Regions from separate parts of the Pseudoalteromonas sp. Ld20 genome, predicted to be linked through region 1. Evidence: riboswitches for the same ligand, from Rfam matches in the RefSeq annotation. Region 1 holds a riboswitch; the other holds the start of a gene.
The links. Region 1 has a riboswitch for cobalamin ahead of ACJJVX_RS10070 (ABC transporter ATP-binding protein). Riboswitches for the same ligand answer to the same signal wherever they lie in the genome.
Positions count from the first base shown of each region.

Region 1 (7,437 bases):
CGCAGAGCCTGAAAAACCAGCAGAGTTAGTCGATGAAGACGACACTGATTTTGATTTAGATGACATTGATAGCCTTATTGATGACGTGGAGCCTGAAAAACCAACAGAGCTGGTCGAAGACGACACTGATTTTGACTTAGACGACATTGATAGTTTAATCGATGATGTTGATCACAATACTGATTTAGATGAAGCCCTTTCTGATTCAATGAATGAATTATCAGGTGTTGAAGATGAGCTTAATCTAGATGAAGTAGAATCACTAGTATCGAGCTTAGCCGATGAGCCTGAAGTTGAACCAGAGCCTGAAGCTGAACCAGAGCTAGAGGCTGAACCAGAGCCAGAAGTTGAACCAGAGCCAGAAGTTGAACCAGAGCCCGAAGTTGAACCAGAGCCAGAAGTTGAACCAGAGCCCGAAGTTGAACCAGAGCCCGAAGTTGAACCAGAGCCAGAAGAAGAACCAGAGCCTGAAGTTGAACCAGAGCCTGAAGTTGAACCAGAGCTTGAAGTTGAACCAGAGCTTGAAGTTGAACCAGAGCTTGAAGTTGAACCAGAGCTTGAAGTTGAACCAGAGCTTGAAGTTGAACCAGAGCCTGAAGTTGAACCAGAGCTTGAGGTTGAACCAGAGAGATTTGCTTGGTGACAATAGCGTTTTGGACCCACCTGATCCCATGCCGAACTCAGTAGTGAAACGAAACAGCGCCGATGATAGTGTAGCATTTGTTATGTGAAAGTAGGTCATCGCCAGGCTCCAAATAAAGAAAGCCCGACTCACAGAGTCGGGCTTTTTTACGTCTGCAGGAAAGTAAAAAAGCGAGCAAGGTGCAAGGTGGTCAATGTCGCTCAGGCGTTCATCTGAAAGCAATACACCCCCATATATCGGTTGTCGCGATAAATCACGACCTACTGTTTTGCAATCAGCGTGCGGGTCTTTTATTGTAGGTCATGCTTTAGCCTGAAGGCAAGTAGCATATTCCCCAGAGCTATACATATCCACGATTCATGATAGATCACGAGCTACAGTTTGTGAGAAGTGAATTTAAAGATCGATGTTTCTATCAGTGTAGAAAATTGTCCAATTAAGCATGATGATATCTGATAAAATTATGGGAATGATAGTTCGTGATTTTTGGGATTTCTATGAGGCCTTTCACTAGTCGCATTTATTTGTTACGCCATGGTGAAATTGTTGAGCAAGATGTATTAGCTGGAGGGACTGATCTTTTATTAAGTGATGTTGGTTTTTCACAGTTGAGTCAAGCATGCAAATACTTAACTGATGTTGAATTGGTGCAAAGTTCAACATTAAAACGTTGTAGTGAATTTGCCACACAATTTTCTCACAACCATCAAATTCCTCTTTTACTTACTGATGATATCCGGGAGTTTAATTTTGGAGATTGGGATGGCCGTAAGTATGATGAATTGTGGGAGCTGACGCATTCTCCTAGTATTGGTGATTTTTGGCAAAGCCCTTGGTTAGTCACACCGCCTTGTGGTGAAAATATGGCTGACTTTTATCAGCGAGTATTTCTTTGGTGGCAAAGGTTATTGATGAATATTGTAAATAATCATACGCATAAGCAATTAGTAATTACGCATGCGGGGGTGATTAAGCAATTATTAGGCATTATATGTGAGCTACCAAAAGAATCTAATCAGCAGAATATGTTTGCTGTAGGCTACGGTAAATTTGTTTGTGTTGAGATTTATATTGATAATATGGGTAAAGCGTGGCCAAAAATTGTGTTTTAGAATGCTATTTAGTAGTTTTTAATTGCCTAGATAGATATTAATTGAAATATTTACTCACCTGCCCATAATAGAGTCTTATGTATTTTGGAATGAGGTGAGAGTCCTCAACTGTACCCGCAACTGTAAGTCACGTCAGTGATAAGTCAGATACAAAATACGTTAATTTGAACTAAATGAGCGGGTTAACTCTTCTATTATCATCCTATTGGTAAGTAGTGTATTGGGTTTACTATCGCCAGAGAGAAAAATACATTGCAATCACCTGTAGTAACTCAGCCACCATTACTTAAAGTCACAGAATTATGCTGGTCAGTGGGTAATACCACTATTTTGCAAAATATAGCTTTTGCTATCAAACCAGGTCAATTTGTTGGTTTACTGGGTCCTAATGGTGCGGGTAAATCGAGCCTGCTGCGTTGTTTATATCGTTATAGCAGACCAGGCAGTGGCGAGGTTACCTTTGCCGGACAGAACATCTGGCAATTAGGTGCAGATGAATATGCAAAGCAAGTTTCAGTGGTACTGCAAGAAACACCTTCGCAATTTAACTTATCCCTTTATGATGTTGTAAGTCTTGGGCTTACACCCCACAAAAGCTTATTTAGTTCTACAACCAAAGCGGATAAGCAAATAATATTACAGGCGATCGAACAAGTTGGCTTGAGTCATCATTGTAAACAATCGTTTGACTCTCTTTCTGGTGGCGAAAAACAACGAGCATTGATCGCTCGTTCTATTGTGCAGGGACCCAAACTACTCATTATGGATGAGCCTACTAGTCATTTAGATATTAAATATCAAATTCAACTAATGGAATTGGCAAAGTCTCTTAATGTGACCGTTTTAGCGTCGTTTCATGATCTTAATTTAGCTGCCAGCATGTGTGATGAGTTGCTGGTGATTAAACAAGGTAAATTAGTTGCAACAGGTACTCCAGAGCAAGTGATCACGGAAAAAATGCTGAGTGACGTATTTGGTGTCTGTGCTGAAGTATCAGCACATCCACAGAGTGAACAATTAAAAAAAGTAATTCCGCGAATCACCTACTTTTATGGCTATCAAGGGGGTAGTGCTAATGCAAAAAAATAATTATGCTGCTGTGATCGTTACTTTATTTTTTGGTTTTACGAGCATTTTTATTGCACTTAGCTTTGGTGCTGCGCCAAGTAAGTTCATTGATGTGTACCATAGCCTTATAGGGCAAGGGCATGACCCCTTTATTGAAAGAATTATCTGGCAACTACGGATACCACGTACCTTATTGGCTTTTTTAGCAGGGTCTGGCTTAGCGATTGCTGGGTTAATTTTGCAGACGGTTACACGTAACCCATTGGCTGATCCATATTTATTTGGTATTTCATCAGGGGCATCGTTTGGTGTGGTGTGTTTTATGACAATTACTGGTATCAGCGCTGGTATTTCCATGTCTGCAGCTGCGTTTGTTGGCAGTTTATTTACGATGTTATTACTGGTGTTTATTGCTGGGCGGGCTAGTCGTGGACAGGTTGAAACCATGTTGTTAGCAGGCGTTGCCTTATCGTTTTTATTCAGCGCATTTACCAGTTTACTACTTTATTTTAGTGATCCTCAGGCGATAACCGCTATTTTATTTTGGACGCTAGGTAGTTTTGCTCGTGCTCAGTGGGCCACGCTCTGGTTACCTGCTTTAGTTATTTTAAGCTGTACAGCGATAATGATGGGTTTTCGTCGTCAGCTCAATGCTATGTTATTGGGTGATGAAAGTGCCGTGACATTAGGTATACCGGTACAACGGTTTCGCTTATTAATGTTAATACTGAGCTCATTGATCACTGCTGTGCTTGTTGCCATGTGTGGTGGAATTGGTTTTGTCGGTTTGATGATCCCGCATATTGTGCGTTTTTTTGTTTCCCAAGGTACGCCCAGTGGCTTAATGATGACAGCTTTAGCTGGCGGCATATTCATGGTTTGGGTTGATGTGTTGTCGCGCATTTTACTTACGAATCAAGAGTTACCTATTGGGGTGATCACGTCTGCGATCGGCAGTATTTTCTTTTTATCATTACTTTATTTTCGCAAGCGAGAAAGCTAACCAATGTTCAATATACCGAGAATAGCTAACCAATTTAGCCACATAATCGCTGATAAAATAAATCAAAAAACTAAACCACTTAGCGCACTTGGACAGCTAGAGCAATGTGCCACGCAATTGGTTACTATATTTAGTCAAAAAGTATCAAGTGAAGCTGCCTTTAAAGCATTTACCCCTGTTCTTAATAAACCTACTTTGCTTGTTTTTGCAGGCGATCATGGCGTTGCAGCGCAAGGTGTATCAATAGCACCCAGTGATGTTACTTCACAAATGGTCACTAATTTTGTCAGTGGTGGTGCAGCAATTAACGTATTTTGCCAACAGTTAGGCTGGCTGTTAGAAGTGGTTGATTGCGGTATTTTACACCCAGTAGCTTCACCAAGTGTGCATAATTGCCGTTTAGGCAGCATTACACAGCCGCTTAATACAAATATGGCGATGTCAATTGAGCAGGTATATCGAGGTTTTGATAATGCCAAACAACTTGTAAAACAGCTTAGCCTTAAAGGCTGTAATACCGTTGCGTTTGGAGAGATGGGCATAGGTAATACAACCAGTGCCGCGGCTATTATGGCTGCGATGCTTAAATTACCCGCACAACAATGTGTAGGTAAGGGCACAGGTGTAAGTGATGATATTGTTGAGCGAAAAATTGCAGTTGTAAAGCAAGCACTTATATTACATAAGTCACAATTTGCAGATCCAATTACCTTGCTTGCGGCATTAGGTGGGTTTGAAATTGTGCATATAACAGGTGCAATGTTAGCAGCTGCTGAGCAGGGTATGGCAGTGGTGGTTGATGGCTTTATTTGTAGCGCTGCGGCTATGATTGCAATAAATATAAACCCCACAGTTAAAGAGTATTTAATATTCGCTCATTGTTCAAACGAGCAAGGTCACCGATTAATGTTAGATACACTTAACGTTAAACCACTGCTGCAACTTGATTTGCGTTTAGGTGAAGGCTCAGGCGCTGCGTTAAGTTTACCGTTACTGCAAGCGTCACTGGGTTTTTATAATAAAATGGCTAGCTTTGCTGATGCTGGCGTGGAGCAGGTTGTTAGTTAATGCACTCTAATCTAGATGAAAACAAAGTAACGCAATGGCAGTTACTGTTATTAGCAATCAGTTTTTTAACTCGAATACCTGTTGAATTGCGCTTTGATGTGAGTACTGTGCACTTAAACCAAGCAAGTCGTTATTTTGCTTTGGTTGGTTTGTTACTCGGTGGATTATTAGCGCTTAGTTACTGCGTTTTTCAGTTGCTGTTCCCGCTATCAATTAGCATCCTGTTAATGATGGCAATAGGGTTGCTGTTAACGGGCGCTTTTCACGAGGATGGTTGGGCTGATGTGTGGGATGGTTTTGGTGGCGGTTGGCAGGTAGAACAAAAACTTACCATCATGAAAGATAGCCGTCTTGGCACTTATGGCGCAGCAGCATTGTTTATAATACTGCTGATTAAATTTCAGAGCCTACTCTTGCTTAGTAACTCATTATTGGGTGTATTAAGTGCAATTTTACTCGGGCAATGTTTAAGCCGTATGGTGGCAACGAGTTTAATTATAAGCATGGATTACGTTAGTGAAGATGCCACTTCGAAAGTAAAACCGCTGGCGATGCACTTATCCAACTCTAGTTTAACTATTTTACTGTTAACCGCAGCAGTTTTGCTGGTGAGTTTAATCGCTGCAAGTCTTGTGTTATGGCAAACCGCGTTAATACTCATTGCGGTATTATTGATCTTAAGAGTGATTTTAATCCGCTGGTTTAAACGCCAGTTAGGTGGATATACCGGTGATTGTTTAGGTGCAGCGCAGCAACTAAGTGAAATTGCGATTTACTTAACGTTGGTGAGTGTACTATGAACGCTAATCATACGCTTATTTTAGGTGGGGCTCGCAGCGGTAAGAGCCGTTTTGCAGAGCAGCTTGCACAGCAAAGTAATAAGCCTGTAATTTACCTTGCTACAGGTCAAGCACATGACGTTGAAATGCAAACTCGTATTAAGCATCACCAGCAACAACGCCCTACAGATTGGCAATTAATTGAAGAGCCAATTACGCTGGCTGCAACACTTCAAACACACAGTAGCAAAAATAATTGCATCTTAGTTGATTGCTTAACTTTGTGGCTGAGTAACTGTTTATGCAGCGGTCGAAGTGATTGTTGGGATGAACAAAAAACGGCATTTCTAAATATTTTTGATAATTTACCCGGGCAAGTCATTTTTGTGAGTAACGAAGTTGGTCATGGGATTGTACCGCTTGGCGAACTTAGTCGTCAGTTTGTTGATGAGTCTGGCTGGTTGCATCAAGCGATTGCAGTAAAAGCTGCGCGTGTTGAATTTATAATGGCAGGTCTTGCCTTAACACTTAAAGGGCAGTCATGATGAAAACATTAATGATACAAGGGACAACCTCTGATGCAGGTAAAAGTACCTTAGTCGCGGCACTGTGTCGAGTATTTGTAGATCAAGGTATTAAAGTTGCTCCATTCAAGCCGCAAAATATGGCGTTAAATAGCGCCGTAACTGAAGATGGTGGCGAAATTGGGCGTGCCCAGGCACTACAGGCAATTGCCGCTAAAGTGCCGCCACGCGTTGATTTTAACCCTATTTTACTCAAACCAAACAGTGATACTGGCGCACAAGTGATTATTCACGGTAAAGCGATTAGTAACATGGAAGCACAGGCGTACCACGATTATAAAAAAGTCGCTATGGATGCGGTACTTACCTCGCAACAACGCTTAAGCGAAGAGTTTGAGTTATTAGTTGTTGAAGGCGCGGGTAGCCCTGCTGAAATTAACTTACGTGCTGGTGATATAGCTAATATGGGTTATGCAGAAGCGGTTGATTGCCCTGTAATAATAATTGCAGATATTGACAAGGGCGGCGTGTTTGCACACTTAGTAGGTACTTTGGCACTGTTAAGTGAGTCAGAGCAAGCAAGAGTAAAGGGTTTTGTTATCAACCGTTTTCGTGGTGATATCGCATTACTGCAAAGCGGCCTTGATTGGCTTGAAGAGTATACGAGTAAACCTGTATTAGGTGTATTACCGTATTTGCACGACTTAGCCCTTGATGCTGAAGATGCGGTCGCGATTGATAACCAAGTTAGCCAAGCAAAAATTAGAATAGCCGTTTTGCTATTGCCGCATATTAGTAATCATACTGATTTTGATGCACTGCGCTTAAACACCCAAATTGATATTAATTACATTCGTCATACTCAAATGATCCCTGATGTTGATCTAATTATCATTCCCGGTAGTAAAAATGTGATCAGTGATTTGGCCTTTTTAAAAAATGAAGGGTGGGGGGAACAAATTAAACGCCACTTACGTTACGGTGGCAAGTTACTCGGTATTTGTGGCGGTTTACAAATGTTGGGTAGCGATATTTATGACCCTAAAGGCGTTGAATCAAGCCAAGCACATTGCAAAGGGTTAGAGCTTGCTGAGTTTATTACTGAGTTAGGGCAACAAAAGGTGCTAACGCAAGCTGCAGGTATTATCAATCTGCAAGGGCAACAGGCTAAAGTGGCTGGTTATGAAATTCATGCTGGTAGTAGTCAAGGCCAAGCACTCGAGCGGCCTTTTTTAAAATT
Region 1 is NZ_JBISHB010000034.1:57,317-64,753, forward strand. Features, by position in the region: gene ACJJVX_RS10055 (FimV/HubP family polar landmark protein) at 1-643, shown strand, start outside; rRNA gene rrf (5S ribosomal RNA) at 636-750, shown strand; gene ACJJVX_RS10065 (histidine phosphatase family protein) at 1,141-1,755, shown strand; cobalamin riboswitch at 1,786-1,929, shown strand; gene ACJJVX_RS10070 (ABC transporter ATP-binding protein) at 2,008-2,844, shown strand; gene ACJJVX_RS10075 (iron ABC transporter permease) at 2,831-3,826, shown strand; gene cobT (nicotinate-nucleotide--dimethylbenzimidazole phosphoribosyltransferase) at 3,830-4,894, shown strand; gene ACJJVX_RS10085 (adenosylcobinamide-GDP ribazoletransferase) at 4,894-5,694, shown strand; gene cobU (bifunctional adenosylcobinamide kinase/adenosylcobinamide-phosphate guanylyltransferase) at 5,691-6,218, shown strand; gene ACJJVX_RS10095 (cobyric acid synthase) at 6,218-7,437, shown strand, end outside.

Region 2 (7,437 bases), on a different contig from region 1:
TTTGAAAGTTTTATGCATCCTTTTGTTATTATGCTAACCGTACCTTTAGGATTAATGGGCGCGATGTTTGGTTTATGGGCAACAGGGCTTACTTTAAATATTTACAGCCAAATAGGCATTGTAATGTTGATTGGCCTCAGTGCTAAAAATGGTATTTTGATTGTTGAGTTTACGAACCAGCTACGTGACAAAGGCGTAGAATTTAGTGAAGCAATTATACAAGCTGCCAGCCAACGTTTACGCCCTATAATTATGACCTCACTAACGACCGTTATGAGTGCCGTACCACTAGTGCTTGCATCAGGCCCCGGCGCAGAAAGTCGTATGGTTATTGGTGTTGTTGTATTTACGGGAGTTATAGTCGCGACAATACTCACGCTATTCGTCGTTCCTGCGGCCTATTATGCACTGGCTCGTAACACGCAATCACCAGAGTTTTTACAACAAAAAATCAATCAACAAGCCGCTGAAAAGCCTCTTAAAGAGCTTTAATATTAAAATAGCGTTGCGTCTGCTAGTCGCAACGCTATTTTTGCGTCACAGATTCGATGAAATAAAAACCCAGCTTACTCGTTCTTCTGATACGCTAGATAACCTGCGTCAGTTAATAATTTTGAGGAGCAAATAATGAGTACAACAAATCAAACCGCAACATTTGGTGGTGGCTGTTTTTGGTGTATCGATGCTGCATTTAGACGAGTTCAAGGCGTTTTAAATGTAAGCTCAGGCTACACGGGGGGCGATACGACGGATCCTAGCTACAAACAAATATGCACGGGATTGAGCGGTCATGCTGAAGTCGTACAGATTGAATTTGATAGCACTGTAGTAAGCTTTGAAACCTTATTAGCAATGTTTTTTACGTTACATGATGCAACTCAACTAAACCGCCAAGGTAACGATATAGGCACGCAGTACCGCAGTGTTGTGTATTATCATGATAATGAGCAGCAAGCGCAGACAAATGCATACATTGCAAAATTGCAAAGCCAAATACGTGAGGACATAGTGACAGAAGTAAGCCCTGCTGTTACTTATTATCCTGCAGAGCAGTATCACCAAGATTACTACAGCGAAAATCCAGAGCAACGCTATTGCAGCTTGCTTATTGCACCTAAACTGAAAAAGTTTGAGCAAGACTATAAAAAATACCTAGTTAGTTAACCGCATTTTTATACACAAAAAAAAGCCCGACACAGTAACGTATCGGGCTTGTATATTTATGCTTCAAACTTGATTAAAACTGGTAACTTGCACCAATAAAAAACCGACGATCTGCAGTGTTATAGTAAAATACCTCGCCAGTTGTGTAATTTTTGCTTGAATCAACAGCGTCATATTCTCTATCAAATATATTTTCAACACGCAAAGAAAAAGACAGTGATTCGTTTAACTGATAATTTGCAGTTAAATCCCAAAGAGTATAAGAACTTAGCATAGTCACTTTACCCTCACGCCCGCTGCGATATTGCATGTTAAAACCAGCATCAAAATCGCCCCACTGCTTAGCAACAGACCAATTAATAGTTCGTGGTGACACATATGTTTGTGCCACACCTGTTGCGGTATTTTCAGCATTTAAATAAGTGAAATTAAATTGATTATCGAAACCAAAAACCTGATTCTTAAAACTGAACTCTACACCTTCATGGCGAGCTTCATTTATATTTGCTGGTTGCCATTTTCCGTCCGCATTTGGCGCCCAAGCAATCAAATTTTCAATATCATTTCTAAAAATAGAAATGTCTACAGCGGCTTGAGTAAAATCAATAGTTAACCCAAGCTCCTGATTAACTGATGTCTCAGGTACCAAATTTGGATTACCCGAGAATGGATAGTATAAATCGTTAAATGTTGGCGCTTTAAAGCCCGTACTTTGGCTAACTCTAAACGTTGCATTTTTGTGAAAACGATAACCAACAGCAGCTGTATAAGTTGTTTCATCACCAAAGTATTGGTCGTTATCGTAACGAATAGCTAAATTTGCAAGTAATTTTTCAGCATCGTAATAACCGCCAATAAAGCCAGCAAATACTTCACGGTTCTTCTTACTATATTCGCCAGTAGTACCTGAGATATCATCTTTATACCAATTTAAGCCACCGCTAATATTAAATTCACGATTAACTGAATACAAACCATTATAATCGACTTGTTTACGCTGTGTTTCAAATATATCCACTACCGTTGTATTGGTATGATCAATTCGAGAGTTATCTGATCCATCGTTTGAAAAAGCAATATCAATTGAGTGGGTTTGATTCTCAAACGCCTTATCCCAACCTAAACCAATCTGATAGTTTTCAAAATCATTATTCTCTACTGTACTGTCCGCAGGTGAAAAAGCACTGTCATACTGCGCATAACCTTCACTATACTGACCACGAGCTTTAAGCCGACCTAGCTGCTCATTAGTATAATTAACGTTAAAACCAATATTTTTATTTTCATAGCCATCTTCATCAAGTGCAACTCCCTGCAAAACATCAAAACCATCCGTTTTCTCAAAGCCAGCATTAAAAGATGCAGTCAAAGCGTCAATAACGGTAGTACCTGCAACTTGATAATTTTGATAAGCATCTGAGCCAAATGTAACATCAAGGGTAACTAATTGTGCTTTACGCGTAATAATATTAATAACACCAGCCAACGCATCCGAACCATATACAGCAGCACGCGAGCCTTTGACTATTTCAATACGCTCTATTGAATTAAGAGGAATATTACTAATCGATTTATACCCTAAGGTGGCAGAGCCACTGCGAATACCATCAACTAAAATTAGCGTATGGCGAGAACTTGAACCACGCAGTGATACACCTGAGTTTTGCCCAAAGCCGCCATTTGAGTTGATTTGAAAGCCAGCTTTCGTTTTAAGTAGGCTTGGTAGATCACGTACATTAGCTTGCTCTATATCACTTCGTTCGATAACAGTTACACTGGCTAGTACATCAGTGATTGATTGCTCAAATTTATTCGCTGTAACGGTAATGCGTTCGATTGATTGTTCTGCTGAGGCAGAAAAAGATAATGCAGCAGCAATTGCTACACCTAAAGTAGATTTGATTAACATGACATCCCCTGACCTGCGCCCGCCGCACAAGTTATTTTAAGTTTACTTCAAGGCCGGTCTCCGGACTCTGTGCTGTGCACATTACCGTTGCGGGGGCAGTGTTGGGGTTGTGATCATCATGAACACGCACCAACTTCCCGATTATCTTGCTGTTAGTTTCAATTCTTTGAAATATCTACTGAGAGGGTAAGCAAGCACCTTGAAAATAGGCCGCTATTGTGATTATTTTAGAGATGAAAGTCAATGGACGTCTATATAGCTAAACTGGCTTTATCAAGGTCTACATGTACAACTTACAGCCAAAGACTGAGAAAGCCTGAAAAATTTCATCCTACCTATTGGGTATTAAAAAAGGTAAATTAATCAAGTAACCTCATTCAAAGCTGATAATTTTATTTATCGTTGTGATAGTACATATCCAAAAATAACTAAGCCATTGTTTAAGTTGAGTAATTAAAGTTGGAGTAAATAAAAGTGGAACAAATTAAACAAGTTATCATTGTTGGCGGCGGCACTGCAGGTTGGCTAACTGCTAATCACCTCGCTAAAACGCTTAACTGCACCAACCCATTAAGCGTACAAATTACACTTATTGAGTCAAAAAATATTCCAACCATTGGTGTAGGTGAAGGAACAGTGCCTGTTATGTGCCAAACATTAGCGCATTTTGGCATCAGCGAAACAGATTTTATCCGTCAATGTGATGCGACCTTCAAACACAGCATTAAGTTTATTGATTGGCTAGATAACCCTACCGATAACAAAAAAGAAAATTACTTTCACCATTTATTCAACTACCCAAATATTGAAGAGCTCGATCTGACTCCGTATTGGCTGCTTAATAAAAATAACACCAGCTATGCCAATAGCGTATCAACTCAAGGCTATATGTGTGATCAAGGGCTTGGTCCTAAAAATATGACTCATCGTGAATTTGAAGGGATGGCAAGTTATGCGTATCACCTTGATGCGGCTAAGTTTTCAGCGCTACTCACTGACAACGCTGTCAACAAGCTAGGCGTTAAACATATTCTAACCGATGTATTAGATGCAAAACTCAATGTTGCAGGTGATATTGAAAGTTTACAAACAAAGTGTGCTGGCACGGTCTCTGGCGATATTTTTATTGATTGCACAGGCTTTGCCGCTAAATTGCTTGGCGATAAACTTAAAGTCCCTTTTATTGACCAGAGCCATATTTTATTTGCCGATACAGCCCTTGCAATTCAAGTACCTTATCAAAATCCAGATGATCCTATTAACCCCTACACTAACGCCACGGCAAAAGAGGCTGGATGGATTTGGGATATTGGCTTATCTAGCCGCCGCGGTATTGGCCATGTTTATTCAAGCAATCACACCAGTGATGACCAAGCAGAGCAAACATTACGTGACTATATCGGCCCACAGGCAGATGATTTAACCGCCCGTAAAATTGCCATGCAAGTAGGCTATCGTAAAACTCCATGGAAAAATAATTGTATCGCCATTGGTTTATCACAAGGTTTTGTTGAGCCATTAGAAGCAACAGGGTTATTAGTGTTTGATATTACGGCGCGGATGCTGGCGCAGAATTTCCCAGCAACGCGAAAAGCAATTCCCGCGATAAGCGAGCGCTTTAATGACAATATTACTGGGCTTTGGCAAAAAGTAATTGATTTTATTAAGCTGCATTATTGTATTTCACGTCGTGACGACAGCCAGTTTTGGCTAGATAACCGAGCATCAAGCTCAATTAGCGATTCGCTGCAAAGTAATTTAGCCTTATGGCGTGACACTGTGCCAAACAAATATAACTTCACCAGCGCATTAGAAGGCTTTAACTTAGAAAATTACTTGTATGTGTTGTACGGTATGGAGTTTCCCACCAACTTACAACCCATAGCCACACGTTTTGAAGCGCACCAACAGGCGGCATTCACCATGGAGCAAATAGCGCAAGCCGCTAATTACTGTCAGCAACAGCTTATCCCGCACAGAGAGTTAATTGAAAAAATAAAGCGCTATGGCTTAACAAAGATATAGCTAAACCGTAAGCCAAACTAAAAGCCAAACAACATCAATGTTATTTGGCTTTTTAAATACGCCCTAGGCTTTTAATCGCGAAAGTTTTTAAACTGGAACGGTTGACCAAGATCGGCAGCACGAACTACTTGCATTGCTTCTTGTAGGTCATCACGCTTTTTACCCGTAACGCGTACTTCTTCACCTTGAATAGCAGCTTGTACTTTTACTTTTGAGTCTTTAATCGCTTTGACTACTTTTTTAGCCATATCTTTTTCAATGCCTTGCTTAAGCGCAACATTACGAAATACATTTTTACCCGCACGGCTAATATCTTGTAGCTCTAGGCTTGAAACGTCCATGCCACGCTTTGAAATTTTATTAGCTAAAATATCAAACAACTGCATTACTTGTGAGTCGGCTTCAGCTTTTAGTTTGATTGTTTTATCATTAAGCTCAATAGACGCATCTACGCCTCTAAAGTCAAAGCGTGTTTCTAATTCGCGGTTAGCGTTATCAACGGCGTTTTTTGCTTCGTTCATTTCTACTTCAGAAACGATATCAAATGAAGGCATGTGTCTCTCCTAACAAAATGTTTTTAATTTAAATTTGGATTTGACGACAATTATACCGTCTATTTCATAAATCTTTACATTTTTCTGCGCTTTGTTCAGGTGCGATACTAAATATGTTTGATATACTGCGGCTCTATTTTTAAGCTATTTTAGGATTAACTGTGACTCGGCGTGTATACCAAGCCCTATTTTTAATCAGTATAGTGGCCTTTACATTTTTATTTGCTAAAGAAGTTAAAGGTGCTGCTAATCTATTTCCACATGTTGATAAAGTGGCTCATTTTGGCATTTTTTTCATACTCGCAGTTGTCATGGATAAAGCTTTTAAAATTCCTTTGCTCTTACAAATATTTTTACTTGCTGGGTATGGCGCAGCTATTGAAGTTATGCAAGGAATGCTACCTTATCGCCAAGCTTCAGTTGCCGACTTTATTGCCGACTTTGCAGGCGCAGCAAGTTATTTTACGATTAAATTGATATTTCACATTGGTAAAAAACCCAACCATGGCTAATATCGTAATTATCGGTGATGGCGCTATAGGGCTGTTATATAGCCACTTTTTAAGTGCAAATAATCAAATCACATTAATAACGAGAAGTGGGGATTGCAAAAGCAATTACTACTACCAATATAATGAGCAGCAACAGGTAATTTCGGCAACGGTATTAAATACAACACAGTTAAATCGATTAAAAACCAAGGCGCTCGACACGGTTATATTTGCAGTAAAAGCATACCAAGTAAATGACGCTTTCTCACTTGTAAAACCCTACTTAAGCGATAACTGCAATATTGTGTTATCACATAATGGGCTCAGTGATTTAGACCCTTTATTGTGCCAATTACAAAGCCAACAAGGCTTATACTTTTTAACCACGCGTTTGGCGGGCTTTAAAGTAACGCCAATAAAGGTTGCGCACACGGGTTACGGGGAGAGTATTTTAGGCAGCTGTAATGCAATTGCAGCAACACGCTATAAAACGGTATTATCACAATTAAATAATTTACCTAATATTCGTTTTAGTGAGCATATCAACCAACTTCGTTGGCAAAAGTTATTAATAAATATTGCCATCAATCCGCTCTCCGCACTTTATAACGTAAAAAATGGTGCCCTTAGAGCCCCCATATTTAGCCGTAAAATCTTAAATACAGTAAATGAAGCATGTCACGTTGCCAAAAAAATGGGCGTTAATGTAACTCTTGCTGACGTGCTTGCAACGGCTTATCAAGTGATGAGTGATACACAAAATAACTTTTCATCAATGCAGCAGGATGTTGCCCATAGTCGAGTAACTGAAATCGATGCTATGTGTGGCTATATTTGCCAGCAGGCTAAAATACTCGATATAAACACCCCACATAATCAATCTCTTCTTGATGCCATCAGGCATAAAAAAAGCGCGATTTAAATCGCGCTTTTTCAATCAGATAGACCTTACTTAAGGGCGATATACTTTTACATTGGCAAAACCATTATCATGTAAAATAAGTGCCTGTAGTTGGCTCATTACGCCCTTCGCACAATATAAGTAATAGTCTTTATCTTGCGGTAAATCGCCAAACTTTGTTGCTAAGCGAAAGAAGGGTAAATGCACTACTTCAATCCCATCAATTTCAAGTGGTTTAGCGTCTTCTTCTTCTGGAGAACGAATATCAACAACCACTGCATCGCTAGGTAAGTCAGAAACTGACTCAGCCTCTTTAAGCTCTTGCTTGGCTTCAAGGTCAATATCACGCACATCCATAACACGTGCATTTTCAATAACAGTATTAAGTACATC
Region 2 is NZ_JBISHB010000043.1:211,683-219,119, forward strand. Features, by position in the region: gene ACJJVX_RS18055 (efflux RND transporter permease subunit) at 1-492, shown strand, start outside; gene msrA (peptide-methionine (S)-S-oxide reductase MsrA) at 628-1,164, shown strand; gene ACJJVX_RS18065 (TonB-dependent receptor domain-containing protein) at 1,238-3,073, opposite strand; cobalamin riboswitch at 3,107-3,257, opposite strand; gene ACJJVX_RS18070 (tryptophan halogenase family protein) at 3,548-5,098, shown strand; gene ACJJVX_RS18075 (YajQ family cyclic di-GMP-binding protein) at 5,170-5,652, opposite strand; gene ACJJVX_RS18080 (VanZ family protein) at 5,814-6,164, shown strand; gene ACJJVX_RS18085 (ketopantoate reductase family protein) at 6,157-7,065, shown strand; gene thiI (tRNA uracil 4-sulfurtransferase ThiI) at 7,096-7,437, opposite strand, start outside.
Region 2: it holds a riboswitch for cobalamin, as region 1 does, so the genes downstream of both, ACJJVX_RS18065 (TonB-dependent receptor domain-containing protein) here and ACJJVX_RS10070 (ABC transporter ATP-binding protein) in region 1, are expected to answer to the same signal.